One region of the Streptomyces sp. NPDC096079 genome, then DNA from elsewhere that is predicted to be linked to it. Evidence: riboswitches for the same ligand, from Rfam matches in the RefSeq annotation. Region 1 holds a riboswitch; each other region holds the start of a gene.

Region 1 (5,489 bases):
GGGAGCGCGGATGAGCACCGTGACCGAAACGAAGAAAGCACCCGCCGGCGAGCGGGTCGCGGACTGGGCCGACGGCCGCCTGGGGATCTACACGCTGGCCAAGGCCAACATGCGGAAGATCTTCCCGGACCACTGGTCCTTCATGCTGGGCGAGGTCTGCCTCTACAGCTTCCTCATCATCATCCTGACGGGCGTCTACCTGACGATGTTCTTCCACCCGTCGATGAACGAGGTGGAGTACGTCGGACCGTACGTCCCGCTCCAGGGACAGCTGATGTCCGAGGCGTTCAACTCGACCATGCACATCTCCTTCGAGGTGCGCGGTGGTCTGCTCATCCGGCAGATCCACCACTGGGCGGCGCTGATCTTCCTCGCCGGCATGTTCGTGCACATGATGCGCGTCTTCTTCACCGGCGCGTTCCGCAAGCCGCGTGAGATCAACTGGCTGTTCGGCTTCCTGCTGTTCTTCCTGGGCATGTTCACCGGCTTCACCGGTTACTCGCTCCCGGACGACCTGCTCTCCGGCACCGGTGTCCGCTTCATGCAGGGCGCGATCCTGTCCGTGCCGGTCGTCGGCACGTACCTGTCGATGTTCCTGTTCGGCGGCGAGTTCCCCGGCGGCGACTTCGTCGCCCGGTTCTACTCGGCGCACGTGCTGCTGCTCCCCGGCATCATGCTGGGCCTCGTGGTCGCCCACCTCATCCTGGTGTTCGTCCACAAGCACACGCAGTTCGCCGGCCCCGGCCGGACGAACAACAACGTCGTCGGCATGCCGCTGCTGCCCGTGTACATGGCGAAGGCCGGAGGCTTCTTCTTCCTGGTCTTCGGTGTCATCGCGGTCATCGCGGCGATCGCCTCGATCAACCCGATCTGGGCCATCGGCCCGTACCGCCCGGACCAGGTGTCCACCGGCGCCCAGCCCGACTGGTACATGGGCTTCGCCGAGGGTCTGATCCGTGTCATGCCGGGCTGGGAGATCAACCTGTGGGGCCACACGCTGGTCCTCGGCGTGATGATCCCGCTGGCGATCTTCCCGGCGGTCCTCGCGGCGATCGCGGTCTACCCGTTCATCGAGTCGTGGATCACCGGCGACAAGCGCGAGCACCACATCGCGCAGCGCCCGCGCAACGCTCCGACGCGCACCGCCTTCGGTGTCGCCTGGATCACCGCGTACATGATCATGCTCGTCGGTGGTGGAAACGACCTCTGGGCGACCCACTTCCACCTGTCGCTGAACTCGATCACCTGGTTCGTGCGGATCTTCTTCTTCGCCGGCCCGGTCATCGCCTTCGTCGTCACGAAGCGGATCTGCCTCGGCCTCCAGCGCCGCGACAAGGACAAGGTGCTGCACGGCCGCGAGTCGGGCATCATCAAGCGCCTGCCGCACGGTGAGTTCGTCGAGATCCACGAGCCGCTCAGCCAGGGCGAGCTGCACCGCCTCACCGCGCACGAGCAGTACGAGGCCGCGGAGCTTCCGCCGGCCGTCGACGACAACGGCGTGGAGCGCAAGATCGGCGCCATGGAGAAGCTGCGGGTCAAGCTCAACAAGGGCTACTACGGCGACGACAGCCAGATCGCCAAGCCCACGGTCGAGGAGTACAAGGAGATCCAGAGCGGCCACGGCCACCACTGATCACCTGAACACCTGACCTTGTAGGTCGCCACGGCGAGAGCCCCGTCCATTCGATGGACGGGGCTCTTTGCCGTCCCCGGAGGTCGATAGGGTGGGACCGTATCCGTCACGTGATCATCAGGAGCTGCCATGAGCGCTGCGACCCCCGCTGGAGGACCTACCACGGCGGGCCGCTCCTGGCCCGTCCTGCTGAACGGCCTGCTCGACGGCAAGGACCTCTCCGCCGACGACACCGCCTGGGCGATGGACCTGATCATGAGCGGCGAGGCGACCGACGCGCAGATCGCCGGGTTCATGGTGGCGCTGCGTGCCAAGGGCGAGACCGTCCAGGAGATCACCGGCCTGGTGCGGACCATGTACGCGCACGCCAACGTGATCGAGGTGCCGGGTCCCGCCGTCGACATCGTCGGCACCGGCGGCGACGGCGCCAAGACCGTGAACATCTCCACGATGGCCTCGATCGTCGTCGCCGGCACGGGCGCCAAGGTCGTCAAGCACGGCAACCGGGCCGCCTCCTCCGCGTCCGGCTCCTCCGACGTCCTGGAGAAGCTCGGCATCAACCTCGACCTGACCCCGCGCCGGGTCGCCGAGGTCGCCGAGGAAGCCGGCATCACCATGTGCTTCGCCGTGAAGTTCCACCCCTCGCTGCGGCACGTCGCCGCCGCCCGCGGCCAGCTGGGCATCCGGACCACCTTCAACGTCCTCGGCCCGCTCACCAACCCGGCCAAGGTGCGGGCCCAGGCCGTCGGCGTCGCCGACCCGCGCATGGCCCCGGTCGTCGCCGGGGTCTTCGCCGAGCGCGGCAACTCCGCCCTCGTCTTCCGCGGTGACGACGGCCTCGACGAGCTGACCACCACCTCCACCTCCCGCGTCTGGGTGGTCAGGGACGGCGGCGTCACCGAGGAGCGCTTCGACCCCAGGGACGTCGGCATCGACCTCGTGCCCCTGGAGGCACTGCGCGGCGCCGACGCCTCGTACAACGCCGACGTGGCCCGCCGGCTGCTCGCGGGGGAGACGGGTCCGGTACGGGACGCCGTGCTGCTCAACGCGGCGGCGGCGCTCACCGCCCTGGAGCCCGGCGCGGGCACCCTCGTGGAGCGACTCGGCGCGGGCATCGCGAAGGCGGCCGAGTCGGTCGACTCCGGTGCGGCCCGCCGCACGCTGGAGCGGTGGATCGCGGCCAGCAACGCCTGAGCCCGTGTGAACGGCGCGTGTCGGCCCCGTCCCGGATGGCGGGACGGGGTTGCGGCGTCGTGATCGCCTGGCATAGGTTCGGGAACAGGTCATGAGTGACAGCTGCAAGGCCCCGGCCGGCTGTCCGGCAACCCTCCGTCCGTGGCGGGGTGCCCCGGGTGAAGACCAGGTCGTACGGCAGAAGCCTGCGGCAAGCGCGGACCCCTGCGCGTCACCCTGGGGTCCTTGGTCCTCTAGGGAGCGTCGTCTCGTGAGCAAGCGAATGCGTTAGGGCCCTTCCGGCCCCTCTTCCCCTCATCACCCGTACGTGGCGCGGCCCTTCGCGCGCTGCTGCCCTGCGGGCCCTTTCACGCCTTTTCGCGCCCCTTTTATGCCGGGAGATACCGCCATGTCCGCACGCCCGAACGCCGCCACCGCCACCGTCGACTCCGCCGCCGCCGACTCCGCCGACCCCTGCTGCGCCGCCCCGCTGCCGGTCCTCGGCCGGGACGTCACCGTCCCGCTCGTCACCGGCGGCGAGGTCACCTACGCGGCGCTCGACTACGCGGCCAGCGCTCCGGCGCTCCAGCGGGTCTGGGACGACGTGGCCGCCTACGCCCCCTACTACGGCAGCGTCCACCGCGGGGCCGGCTACCTCTCCCAGCTCTCCACCGACCTCTTCGAGAACAGCCGCGCCACCGTCGCCGAGTTCCTCGACTGCCGCCCCGGCGACCAGGTCGTCTTCACCCGCTCCACCACCGACTCGCTCAACCTGCTCGCCGCCACGGTCCCGGCAGGCTGCCAGGTCTTCGTCTTCGAGACCGAGCACCACGCCTCGCTGCTGCCCTGGAGGGACGCCCGCGTCACCTACCTCAACGCACCCCGCACCCCGCAGCAGGCCGTCGAGACCCTGGAGCGCGCCCTCGCCGACCGCGACCCCTACGGCCCCGCCCTCGTCTGCGTCACCGGCGCCTCCAACGTCACCGGCGAGCTGTGGCCGGTGAAGGAGCTCGCCGCCGCCGCGCACGCCCACGGCGCCCGGATCGTGCTCGACGCCGCCCAGCTCGCCCCCCACCACCCGGTCTCCGTCCGCGAACTCGACGTGGACTGGGTCGCCTTCTCCGGGCACAAGCTGTACGCGCCCTTCGGCTCCGGCGTCCTCGCCGGCCGTGCCGACTGGCTCCAGGATTCCGAGCCCTACCTCGCGGGCGGCGGCGCCTCCCGCAAGGTGGCCCGCCGGGCCGACGGTGGTGTGGACGTGGAGTGGCACACCACCGCGGCCCGGCACGAGGCGGGTTCGCCGAACGTGATCGGCGTCTACTCGATCGCCTCCGCCTGCAAGGCGCTCACCGAGGCCGGCTTCGACTCCCTCGTCGCCCGCGAGCAGCACCTGATCGACACGGTCCGCGCGGGCCTCGCCGAGGTGCCCGAGGTGCGGGTCCTCTCGCTCTTCGGCGACGACGCGCCCCGCGTGGGCGTCATCTCCTTCGTGGTGGAGGGCTGGAACAGCTCCCACTTCGCCGCCGCGCTCTCCGCCGAGTACGGCATCGGCGTCCGTGACGGCCTCTTCTGCGCCCACCCGCTGGTCCGCACGCTGCTCGGCAGCGACCCGCAGGACCCGGGCGAGTGCGGCGCGCCCGAGGCGGCGCCCGGGGAGCGTTCGCTCAACGCCATCCGGGTGAGCTTCGGCGCCGGTACGCCGGACGAGCACGTGGAGCGGTTCGTCGGCGCGGTGAAGGAACTCGTCCGGGACGGCGCGCAGTGGAAGTACCGCACCGAGGACGGCCGCTGCGTCCCGGACCGCGGCTGATCAGTCACTCGTACGGGTGAAGGGGGCCTCCCGGTCGGGAGGCCCCCTTCAGTGCTGCCGCGCGTCCGGCGTCAGGACTCCAGGCCGATGGCGAAGGCCGCCTCCAGATCGTGCTGGGAGTACGTCCGGAACGCGACGTGCGTGTCCGTGGCCTCGACGCCGGGGATCTTGCTGATCCGGCCGGGGATGACGTCCGCCAGGTCGTCGTGGCGCGGCACCCGGACCATGGCGATCAGGTCGTACGTACCGGTGACCGAGAAGACCTCGCTGACGCTGTCGAGCGCGGCGATCGACTCGGCGATCTCGGGGATGCGGTCCACGCTGGTCTTGATGAGCACGATCGCGGTGATCACGGCTGGCTTTCTCCCTCGGTCGCCGCGGCTGGGGCTTTCACTCTATCCCCACCGCGGAACCGCCCCCAGGCGTAGAGGAAGCCGACGCAGAAGCCCACCACATGGGCCAGATAGGCGACCCCGGGCCCCGCGCCCGCCTCCCGCGCGGCCAGCCACTGGAGCGTGAACCAGAAGATCAGCACGATCCAGGCGGGGAAGCGCAGCGGCAGGAAGAACAGGAAGGGGAAGAGGCTGGTGACCCGGGAGCGCGGGAAGAGGAAGAGGAAGGCCCCGAGCACCGCCGAGATCGCCCCGGAGGCGCCGACCAGGGTCTGCTCGCTGTCGGCGTGCGCCACCGCGTACCCGAGCAGGGCGACGTAGCCGGTCCCCAGATAGAAGAGGCAGAACTCGACGGGCCCCATGCGTTCCTCGGCCATCGCGCCGAAGACGTACAGGAAGAGCATGTTTCCCAGCAGATGGAGCCAGCTGCCGTGGACGAAGAGCGCGGTCAGCGGGGTGAGCAGGGCCCGGGGGTCGCCGC
Region 2 (5,489 bases), on a different contig from region 1:
GGACCAGGTGTTGCGCATGACGCCGTAGCCGTTGGTGGACATGTAGAAGGGGGCCGGGCTGGCGTTGCTGTTCTCGGTCCACTGGTTGGACACGGCGACGGGGACGGTCTTGTCCCTCAGGGCCCATTCGCCGAGCCGCAGCCCTGTGCCGTAGAACTGCTCGTCGGCCGCCCGGGTGAGGAACTGGGTGGTCTGCGAGCCCGTCCAGGTCGTGGGCTGCGACTCCGCCCACAGGAGGGTCGCGTCGTCCGCCCGGTACAGGGCGAAGGTCAGCGGAGCCTTGTTGACGCGCAGGCTGATCGACGGTGTGGCGATGCGGTAGTACGAGCCGGTGTCGGTGAGTGTCGCCCCCACCGCGCCGAAGGCGGTGTTGACGGCGAGGTCTCCCCCGGCCGGGTCGTCGGTGAAGGAGCCGTTGGGCGAGAGCCAGACGCGGAGGACGTCCGCGCGGGCGATCACGACGCGGGCGGCGGCTCCGCTCGACGTGGTGATCGTGAAGGTGTCGCCGGAGCGGCTCACGCCGGTGGCGTTGCCGGCGGTGGCCGCCTGGGCGGCCGGTGCGGGAAGGACGACGGCCAGGAGGGCCGCGATCAAGGTCGCGGCCAGGGTCAGCGCGATCCGTCTGAGGCTCGGTCGTGGCAGGGCGCGCGGGACGGCGGCGGTCATGCGACTGGTTCTCCTCACGAGGTCGGCGGCGTCGGCGGGTGCGGCGGCGCGGTCGTTGGAGCTGTTCCTGTCGGGGCGTGAGACATGGCAGCAGTGACAGGTGCATGACGTCAAGTGCGCGAACGGACACGGTTACGAGCAGCTTCGCGCACACGGAACCCGAGGGACGCGTACCCGCCGCGTCCCGCTCCGCGCCGACCGGCACTCCCGTGGCGGCCCGCGTCGCGGTGCCGCGGGGCCGACGCCGGAAGGCCCGCCCACCGGTCTGCCGGTGGGCGGGCCTTCGACGTGGCGCGTCTCGGTCAGCCGGTCACGGTGATCTGCTGGGCCGGGTCCGTGGTGTCGCCGAGCTGGTACGTGGCGCTGAAGGTCGCGGACTGATTGCCGGTCGGACAGAGGAAGCCGCCCGTGGCGGTCGCGGGGACGGGGCGTTGACGATGGCCAGCGCGGACGGACTGCCGTTGGTCCAGGTGCCGTTGACGGCGGTCGGTCCGGCCGGCGAGGCGGTGATGGTGCAGCTGGCGAGGCCACTGGTCTTGAGGACGACGCCGCCCTTGGGGATGGTGAAGCCGCCCGTGACGGGGGCGCCGTTCTGGAGGGAGAGCGTCCAGGGGCCGTTGGTCGCGTTGCTCGTGATGGTCACGTTCACGCCGAAGATGCTGGTGCTGCACCCGCTGAAGCTGGGCGGATTGACCGGTACGGAGACGGGGCCCGCGGCGTTGTGGTTGCCGGGGGCGGCGGGGATGGCGTTGTTGGCTCCGCTCGTCGGCACGGAGGCGGAGACGGTGCAGGTCATCGTGGTCGACCCGGCGACGAAGGTGGCCTTGCCGGTGAGCTTGGCGGAGAAGGAGTGGCCGGCCGGCAGGACGGTGGTCGAGGCGGCCTGGGTGCCGGCGGCCCCGAAGGAGAGGGCGCCGGCGGCAGCGAGGCCGGTGAGGGACACGAGCAGCTTGGACATGAGATCTCCTCGTTGATCGACGGTGGGGTGCGAGGAGGTGCGGGTCGTCGCATGGTGCCGTGCGCGGGGTGCCGTTGCGCACGGTGTGTACGCATGGTGCGTGGGGGGTGACGCGCAAAGTGACTAGAGAGTAGAACCGGCCGGTAGGGGTGTCCAGGCAGGTTTCCGGCCACTACTGACAGATCGTCAGATCCACTGACCCGAACGTCGTGCGTGACACCGCGACCCGCCCCCGTGCCGACGACGGCGCCGACCGACCTGACCTGGCGTTCGACGCGCCCGGGAAGCCGTTGGCAGCCACCCCCCGGAGTCTTGTATGGTTCTCCGCGAATCATCCAGAGGGGTGGAGGGACCGGCCCTACGAAGCCCCGGCAACTCCCCGTTCGACTCGGCGCTCATCGTTCGCGCCGCGCCGTCGGGATCAGTGCCAACTCCGGCCTGCGCCAACGTGGCGCAGGAAAAGATGAGGAGACACGGTGCTCTCTGTGCTGCCTTTCGCCCCGGCTCTGTCCGCCCCGGGCCTGTCGCGTACCCGCCTCACCCTGTCCGCCCCGCGCATGTCGCGTACCCGTCTCGTGATCACCACGGCATATCGGCCGACCGCTTCGGCCCTTCCCCGCTGATCATCCCCACCCTCCCCGCACGAGGCCTCCGCGAGCCGGTCGCTCGCGGATCGAGACTGGAGTACCCCCTCATGGACATTTCGGATATTTCTAGCGGAGTCGGCGTCCTCGACAAGGCCGCCGTGATCCTCGGCGCGCTGGCGGCGGGCCCGGCCACTCTGGCGGGGCTGGTCTCCGCCACCGGCCTGGCGCGGCCCACGGCCCATCGACTGGCCCTCGCGCTCGAACGCCACCGCATGGTGGCCAGGGACATCGAGGGCCGATTCGTCCTCGGCCCCCGACTGGCCGAGCTCTCGGCCGCCGCGGACGAGGACTGCCTGCTGGCCGCGGCCGGTCCGGTCCTCGTCTCCCTCAGGGACGCCACCGGCGAGACCGCGCAGCTCTACCGGCGCCAGGGCGCGCTGCGCGTCTGCGTCGCCGCCGCCGACCGGACCTCCGGCCTGCGCGACACCGTGCCGGTGGGGGCCACCCTCCCGATGAAGGTCGGATCCGCCGCCCAGGTGCTGCTCGCCTGGGAGGACCCCGAGCGCTTCTACGAAGGGCTGCAGGGCGCCAGCTTCACGGCCACCGCGCTCAGCGGCGTACGACGCCGGGGCTGGGCCCAGTCGATCGGTGAGCACCAGCCCGGCATGGCCTCCGTCTCGGCTCCGGTCCGCGGCCCGTCCGACCGCGTCGTGGCCGCCGTCACGGTCACCGGGCCGATCCAGCGCCTCACCCGGCAGCCCGGCGCCCGGCTCGCCAAGGCCGCCGTCGACGCGGCCGACCGCCTCACCCAAGTCGTCGCCCTCGCGTGACCCGGGACGCCTCGCCCCCGGTATTCCGGTCGACAGCGCCCCTCCGCGCCGGGCAGAGTGGCCTGCCGTGACAAGCAGTGAACTGTGGAGCCGCGCGACCGCCGACCGCTACGACGCCGAGGAGACCGAGATGTCCTCGGCCGCCGTCCTCGGACCGACGCTCGACTTCCTCGCCGACCTCGCCGGAGACGGCCCGGCACTGGAGTTCGCCATCGGAACCGGACGGGTGGGCGTCCCGCTCCGGGAACGCGGCGTGCCGGTGGCCGGCATCGAGCTGTCCGCGCACATGGCAGCCGTTCTCCGGCGGAAGGCCGACGCCGACCTCCTCCCGGTGACCATCGGAGACATGGCCACCACCGTCGTCCCCGGTGAGTTCTCCCTGGTCTACCTCGTCTACAACACGATCACGAACCTGCTCACCCAGGACGAGCAGGTCGAGTGCTTCCGCAACGCCGCACGGCACCTGGCACCGGGCGGGCGGTTCGTCATCGAACTGGGCGTGCCGCCCCTGCGGTTCCTGCCGCCCGGCCAGGTCGCCGTGCCGTTCGACGTCTCCGAGCGCCACCTCGGCTTCGACACCTTCGACCTGGTCGAGCAGGTCCTCGTCTCGCACCACTTCACGCGCGAGGACGCGGAGGGCCGCTACCGGCGGGACAGCTCCCGGCACCGGTACGCCTGGCCCGCGGAGCTCGACCTGATGGCGCGGATCGCCGGACTGGAGCTGGAGCGCCGCGTCGGGGACTGGGACGGGACGGCCTTCACACAGGACTCCTCGAAGCACATCTCCGTGTGGCGCAGGCCCGCCTGACCCCTGTGGTCGGCCGCCCGCCCCGGCGCACCGAAGCGGCTTGCCCCGCCCGTCACCCCCGGGGCCCGCAATGACCTGCGCACGAAGCCACTTTGACGCGAGAAACGCAACTTCGACAGGGCCGGTGGAGCCAGCTACCTTCACCTGGACTTCGGCGATCGCCCACGGTCGCGCAGGAGTTCGTTCCGGTTGAGCCACCCCGTACGGGCGCGCTCACGCCCTCACGAACCCGCGCCCCGACGCGTACGCCACCGCACCGGCCTCGGAGAGACGCATGCCCCATCTCGCGCTGTACACCTTCGGCGTCCTGTCATCGCCACTCGCCGACCCCGGCCCCCTCACGCGTGACCTCCACGACAGCGGCGAGGTCATCTACCAGAGGATCAGCCGGCACCCCGGGTACCTCGCGCACGCGGAACCGTCTCCCGGCGGCCGGGGCGCGCACTTCGACCTGGACTGGGGTGTGTGGGGCGAGTTCGCCGTGCCGCCCTGGTACGGCAAGGGCCGCACCGCGGAGACCGTCGCCCTGGCCACGACCCTCTCGCTCTGGACCGACGCGCGTTCCGCCTTCGACGCCGTCTACACCGGTCTGCACCGGGAGGCGCTGGCCAGGCGTTCCGACTGGTTCGAGAGGTCGGCACACCCCAATCACGTGTTCTGGTGGGTCCGGGAGGGCGTGATACCCCTCTGGCGCGACGGGGTGTCCCGGCTGGAGCACCTCCAGGAGCACGGCGCCACGCCGGACGCCTTCACCTTCCACCACTCGTTCGACCCCGAGGGAACCCCGACGAGGATCAAGGGCATCGGTCCGGAGAGCGGCCCGGTTCGCTGACCGGGCCTCCTCGGAGCGTGCGCGCGGTCCGCCGTCCCCGGGCGTTGGCCCGACCGGGTCCCAGGTCGTCGTACCCGCCGGTGTCGGCCCGCGGGCGGATGCCGTGCCGGTGAGGATCGGTGCATGGGCGTCGTTCTGCCGGTTCTCTTCGCACTGCTCGCCGCGTTCAGCAACGCACTGGCCACGGTGCTCCAGCGGCGTGCGGCGCTCACGGTCCCGCAGTCCGACTCGTTCCGGTTCGGACTCGTCCTCGACCTGTTGCGCCGGCCCTTGTGGCTGGCCGGCATCCTCGCCGTCATCGCCGCCGGTGTCGGACAGGCGGCGGCGCTCGCGACCGGCCCACTGGCCCTGGTGCAGCCGCTGTTCGTGCTCGAACTGCCCCTGGCCCTGCTGATCGCCTCCCTCATGACGCACGAGCGTCTGCCCGGCCGGCTCTGGGCCGCCGTGGCCGCGGTCGTGGCCGGGCTGGGGGTGGCGCTCGCGGCCGCGTCCCCCGCCGGCAACCGCACCCATCTGGAGCTCGACCGCTGGGTGCCGGCCCTGGTGGCCTGCGGCGCCGCCGTGGGAGTCCTCACCGCCTTCGGACTCCGCAGACCTCCGGGACGCGCGCGGGCCGGGTGTCTCGGCGCGGCGACGGCGATCTGCTACGCGCTCACCGCCGCCCTCATGAAGACCTCGATGCACATCCTCACCGAGGGCGGCATCGGTGCGTTCCTGACGGCCTGGCAGACCTACGCCTTCTGCGTGGCGGGGATCGCGGCCCTTCTGCTGCTCGAACACGCCATGCAGGGCGGACCGCTCATCGCCT
Region 3 (5,489 bases), on a different contig from region 1:
CGTCGATGCCCAGGCTGTCGGTGAGCTTCGGGGAGAGCGCGCCGTCGGCCTCGCCGACGAAGAAGCCGTCCGTGGTGCCGGTGGGGGGCGCGGTGACGTTCCTGCCGTCCACGAGGAACCTGTCGCCCGGCGTGTTCCGGTCGCCCTCGTACGCGGTCACGCTCGCGCGGACCGTCCCGGGGCTCCGGTGGAAGCCGTCCACGGTGATCGTGGTGGCCGGCGAGGTGGAACGCTGGAGGACGTGGCCGCCGTAGACGCGGACGTTCCGCCGCTCGGGGGCCTTCACCGGGTCCGGGCCCGGGAACGCGTGGACGACCGTGAGGGACCAGCCCGCCACGCAGCCCTTGCCGTCGGCCGCCCAGAGGTTGCCGACCGCCACCCGCGCGTCCGTCCCCGAGACGCCCGCGAAGGCGGCGGTCACGTCGGACTCGCCCGTGTAGTAGTGCGGGCCGCCGGTGTCGGCCGGGTCCGCGACCATGCTGTCGATCGAGACCGGGGTCGCCGCCCCCGCCCCCACCGTGATCACGGGGGCCGTCGTCGTCGGGTCGCCGGGGGAGCGCCCGACGTCCGCGCCGGAGATGTCGCAGCGCTTCAGCCGGGCACCGCCCGGGCCCTTGTACGTGCCGTCGTTGCCGCCCCAGAAGAGGCGGGCGTACGCGACCCGGGCGCCCGCGGGGATCCTCACGTGGCCGGTGCTGGAGCCGAAGGCGTCGCTCCCGGTGCCGGCCGCGTCGATCCGCCGCATCACGAAGGTGTTGTTGTCGTCCGCGCCCCGGCCGGACGCCGCCGTCGCGCAGCGCGCCGCCGGCTCGGCCGGGGCGGTGGGGCAGCCCATGACCGTGTTGCCGATCGTGGTGAAGTCGCCGTACAGCGACGCGGCGTACCGCTCGCCGAAGGGCTCGACCACGTCCGCGGCGACCGGGACGGCCGCCGTGAACGCGATCGAGCCCGCGGTGAGCCCGATGACCGCGAGCAGTCTGCTCAGGTGGTGTCGTCTGAAGCGCATAAAAGGGCAATTTATGCAAAACGGATCATCGTGGGGGTTACGCCACGCGGCGCCGCGCGTACTCCGTGATCTCGGCCATCGGCGGCCGCTCCTCGGTGTCCACCGCGTACGTCCGCGGCTCGAAGCCCTTCTCGCCCCGCTCGAACTGCGTCAGCCTCGGCCGCACCAGATGGCCCCGCGAGAGCCGCAGCTGCGCCGTCCGGTAGATCGCCGCCGCCATCCGGCCCAGCGCCTGCCCGTCCTGGTGCCGGTGCTTGCGCACCCCCACGTCCACCTGCGCGAGCGCGTCCAGGCCCACCGTGTGCAGGGCGTCGACGAGCAGGCCCAGCTCCACGCCGTACCCGACGGGGAACGGCAGCCGTTCGAGCAGCGAGCGGCGCGCGGCGTACTCGCCGCCCAGCGGCTGCACGAAGCCCGCCAGCTGCGGCCAGTGGAGGTTGAGCAGCGGGCGCGCCACCAGCTCCGTGACCCGGCCGCCCTGGCCCGGGGTGTCTCCGAACGGGCGGTCGTACATCGCTTTGACGAAGTCCACGTCCGGGTCCGTGAGCAGCGGGCCCACGATCCCCGTCACGAAGTCCGCCGAGAAGTCCCGCAGGTCCGCGTCCACGAAGCACACGACGTCCCCGCCCGTCACCATCAGCGACCGCCAGAGCACCTCGCCCTTGCCGGGCACGGCCGGTATCCGGGGGAGTATCGCGTCCCGCGCGACCACCCGCGCCCCGGCCGCCGCCGCCACCTCCGCCGTGCGGTCCGTGGAGCCCGAGTCGATCACCACCAGCTCGTCGACGAGCGGCACCGCCTCCGTCATCAGCTCGCGGCGGATCACGGCGACGATGTCCCCGACCGTGGCCTCCTCGTTCAGCGCGGGCAGGACGACGCTGACCTTCGTGTTCCGCTTCGCGGCGAGGATCCGCTCCAGCGGCCGGTCCGCCACGGACCAGGACCGCCGGTCCAGCCAGCGCTCCACCTCTTCCAGCACGTGATCTCCATCTCGCGGTTCGGACGGCCGGTTCAAGGTTCCGGGCCTTCGGTTACAGTCTTGAACAACGCGGATGCCCGATGCACGTCGGGGTGCCGACCGCGTCGGAGCGCAGGAACGAAAGTCCACCACGCTTCACAATCGAATACCGCTCATCCAGAGGGGCAGAGGGAAACGGCCCGTTGAAGCCCCGGCAACCCTCCAGTCGGTTCGTCTCGTCCTCCAGCGAGGTCCCCGGCTAGGGAAGGTGCCAAATCCGTCTCATGGCGAAAAATTCGTCATGGGAAAGATGAGGAGAAAGGGCCTCGCCTCCATGGCTGTTCAGACCGTCGCACCCACCACCGTCGACCTCGGTCCCGCGTCCGGACTTTCCTGTCGCGAATGCGGTGAAATCTTCCCGCTCGGACCGATCTTCGCCTGTGAGCTCTGTTTCGGACCGCTCGAAGTCGCGTACGACCTTCCCACCGGCGACCCCGAGGCGCTGCGGAAGCAGATCGAGGCCGGCCCCGCCAACATCTGGCGCTACGCCCCGCTGCTGCCCGTCCCCGCCGACGTCGCGGACAAGCCGAACCTGAACCCCGGCTGGACCCAGCTCGTCCAGGCCGACAACCTCGCCGCCGCGATCGGCGTCGCCCCCGGCAAGCTCTTCGTCAAGGACGACTCCGGCAACCCGACCCACTCCTTCAAGGACCGGGTCGTCGCCCAGGCGCTCGAAGCCGCCCGCGCCTTCGGCTTCACCACCCTCTCCTGCTCCTCCACCGGCAACCTGGCCGGCGCCGTCGGCGCCGCCGCCGCCCGCGCCGGCTTCCGCTCCTGCGTGTTCATCCCGCACGACCTGGAGCAGGGCAAGGTCGTCATGGCCGGTGTCTACGGCGGTGACCTCGTCGCCATCGAGGGCAACTACGACGACGTCAACCGCTTCTGCTCGGAGCTCATCGGCGACCCGCTCGGCGAGGGCTGGGGCTTCGTGAACGTCAACCTCCGCCCGTACTACGGCGAGGGCTCCAAGACGCTCGCGTACGAGATCTGCGAGCAGCTCGGCTGGGTCATCCCCGACCAGCTCGTCATCCCGATCGCCTCCGGCTCCCAGCTCACCAAGATCGACAAGGGTCTGCAGGAGCTCATCAAGCTGGGGCTCGTCGAGGACAAGCCGTACAAGATCTTCGGCGCCCAGGCCGAGGGCTGCTCCCCGGTCTCCGCCGCCTTCAAGGCCGGCCACGACGTCGTCCGCCCGCAGAAGCCGAACACCATCGCCAAGTCCCTGGCGATCGGCAACCCGGCCGACGGCCCGTACGTCCTCGACATCGCCCGTCGCACCGGCGGCGCCGTGGAGGACGTGAACGACGAGCAGGTCGTCGAGGCCATCAAGATCCTCGCCCGCACCGAGGGCATCTTCGCGGAGACCGCGGGCGGCGTGACCGTCGGCGTCACCAAGAAGCTCGTCGAGGCCGGTCTGATCGACCCGGACCTCACCACCGTCGTCCTCAACACGGGCGACGGGCTCAAGACCCTGGACGCGGTGGCCGACACCTCTCAGGCGACCGTCACCATCCGCCCGAGCCTGGACGCGTTCCGCGACGCCGGCCTGGCCGTCTGAGTCCGTCCGCTTCCCCGGCCCCCCGAAAGGTTTCCGAAGACATGGCCGTGAACGTCCGCATCCCCACCATCCTCCGCACCTACACGGGCGGGCAGTCCGAGGTCCAGGCCGAGGGTGCGACCCTCGCCGAGGTCATCGCGGACCTGGAGAAGAACCACACGGGCATCGCCGCCCGCGTCCTGGACGACCAGGGCAAGCTGCGCCGCTTCGTCAACGTCTACGTCAACGACGACGACGTGCGCTTCGAGCAGGGCCTGGAGACGGCCACCCCGGCCGGCGCGGGCGTCTCGATCATCCCCGCCGTGGCCGGCGGCTGCTGACCCCGCTTTACCCGTCGGTACGAATTGCCCCTTCCGCGCGATAAGCGGAAGGGGCAATTCTGCATGGTTGAGCGCGGTAGAGTTGGGGAAGTCCCCTCCGCTGCGCATGCCGGACGCATATGAGAATGCGTCCCCGCACGACAAGAAGCAGCCAAAGTGCCCGCGTGTTGTGTACGTTCTGCGCGTTTTGCCGGGCCCGACTTGCCCCGTAATTCCGGGGATTCTCCCCAATTCCCCTTTCCGGGGCGCCCAGAATTCTCGGTCGAATGACCTGTTGCAGAGGGCAGTTGGGCAGATACATTCAGCGGCGGTCGACGCGTTCCGGCGCAGGGTCTGACCCGGGTCCGCGAGGTGCGGTCCCGCGCAAGGGCCAGTAATAGGGGAGTTAGGCATGGCTCAGGGCACCGTCAAGTGGTTCAACGCGGAGAAGGGCTACGGCTTCATCGCGGTAGACGGTGGTGCGGATGTTTTCGTCCACTACAGCGCGATCCAGATGGATGGCTACCGCAGCCTCGAAGAGGGCCAGCGGGTCGAGTTCGAGATCTCGCAGGGCCAGAAGGGTCCGCAGGCGGACATGGTCAAGCTCGCCGTCTGAGCGCGGCGCGATCGGCCACCGACGCAACGCCGTCGAGGGGTCCGCATCCCTGAGGGGATGCGGACCCCTCGCGCGTTCCCGAACCTCGCGGGAGAGGTGCCCGATCCACGAGAGTCGCTTGCACTCGCATGGGTCGAGTGCTAATCATTGGCGTTAGCACTCGGAAGGTGAGAGTGCTTACGAGGATCGGGCAGACGAGGTCCGCGGCCAGGTGGGGCAAGGAACCATCGGGTACGCAGGCCGTCCGTCGCGGGCGTCGGCGCGGTCCTGGAGCGTTATCCACCCCATGTCCGGGAGGACCACTTCACATGGCCAAGATCATCGCGTTCGACGAGGAGGCCCGGCGCGGTCTCGAGCGCGGCATGAACCAGCTCGCTGACGCCGTCAAGGTCACCCTCGGCCCCAAGGGCCGCAACGTCGTCCTCGAGAAGAAGTGGGGCGCCCCCACGATCACCAACGATGGTGTCTCCATCGCCAAGGAGATCGAGCTCGAGGACCCGTACGAGAAGATCGGCGCCGAGCTGGTCAAGGAAGTCGCCAAGAAGACGGACGACGTCGCCGGCGACGGCACGACCACCGCCACCGTCCTCGCCCAGGCGCTCGTCCGCGAGGGCCTGCGCAACGTGGCCGCCGGTGCCAACCCGATGGCCCTCAAGCGCGGCATCGAGAAGGCCGTCGAGGCCGTCTCCGGCGCCCTGCTCGAGCAGGCGAAGGATGTCGAGACCAAGGAGCAGATCGCTTCCACGGCCTCCATCTCCGCCGCCGACACCCAGATCGGCGAGCTCATCGCCGAGGCGATGGACAAGGTCGGCAAGGAAGGCGTCATCACCGTCGAGGAGTCCCAGACCTTCGGTCTGGAGCTGGAGCTCACCGAGGGCATGCGCTTCGACAAGGGCTACATCTCGGCGTACTTCGCCACCGACATGGAGCGCATGGAGGCGTCGCTCGACGACCCCTACCTCCTGATCGTCAACTCCAAGATCTCCTCCGTG

Evidence for each region. A riboswitch is a leader RNA that binds a small molecule or an ion and turns the genes downstream of it on or off. The one in region 1 is predicted to bind S-adenosylmethionine.
Region 2: it holds a riboswitch for S-adenosylmethionine, as region 1 does, so the genes downstream of both, ABTY59_RS15730 (IclR family transcriptional regulator) here and ABTY59_RS12825 (aminotransferase class V-fold PLP-dependent enzyme) in region 1, are expected to answer to the same signal.
Region 3: it holds a riboswitch for S-adenosylmethionine, as region 1 does, so the genes downstream of both, thrC (threonine synthase) here and ABTY59_RS12825 (aminotransferase class V-fold PLP-dependent enzyme) in region 1, are expected to answer to the same signal.

The regions. Positions count from the first base shown of each region.
Region 1 is NZ_JBEOST010000005.1:90,490-95,978, forward strand. Features, by position in the region: gene qcrA (cytochrome bc1 complex Rieske iron-sulfur subunit) at 1-14, shown strand, start outside; gene qcrB (cytochrome bc1 complex cytochrome b subunit) at 11-1,633, shown strand; gene trpD (anthranilate phosphoribosyltransferase) at 1,763-2,827, shown strand; SAM riboswitch class IV at 2,915-3,030, shown strand; gene ABTY59_RS12825 (aminotransferase class V-fold PLP-dependent enzyme) at 3,216-4,616, shown strand; gene ABTY59_RS12830 (Lrp/AsnC family transcriptional regulator) at 4,688-4,969, opposite strand; gene ABTY59_RS12835 (rhomboid family intramembrane serine protease) at 4,966-5,489, opposite strand, start outside.
Region 2 is NZ_JBEOST010000006.1:303,784-309,272, reverse strand. Features, by position in the region: gene ABTY59_RS15740 (TIM-barrel domain-containing protein) at 1-666, opposite strand, end outside; gene ABTY59_RS15735 (hypothetical protein) at 977-1,624, opposite strand; SAM riboswitch class I at 1,953-2,094, shown strand; gene ABTY59_RS15730 (IclR family transcriptional regulator) at 2,319-3,041, shown strand; gene ABTY59_RS15725 (class I SAM-dependent DNA methyltransferase) at 3,109-3,849, shown strand; gene ABTY59_RS15720 (DUF3291 domain-containing protein) at 4,124-4,681, shown strand; gene ABTY59_RS15715 (DMT family transporter) at 4,805-5,489, shown strand, end outside.
Region 3 is NZ_JBEOST010000015.1:49,659-55,147, reverse strand. Features, by position in the region: gene ABTY59_RS26505 (DUF7927 domain-containing protein) at 1-1,006, opposite strand, end outside; gene ABTY59_RS26500 (glucosyl-3-phosphoglycerate synthase) at 1,044-1,985, opposite strand; SAM riboswitch class I at 2,135-2,281, shown strand; gene thrC (threonine synthase) at 2,275-3,582, shown strand; gene ABTY59_RS26490 (MoaD/ThiS family protein) at 3,624-3,902, shown strand; gene ABTY59_RS26485 (cold-shock protein) at 4,294-4,497, shown strand; gene groL (chaperonin GroEL) at 4,806-5,489, shown strand, end outside.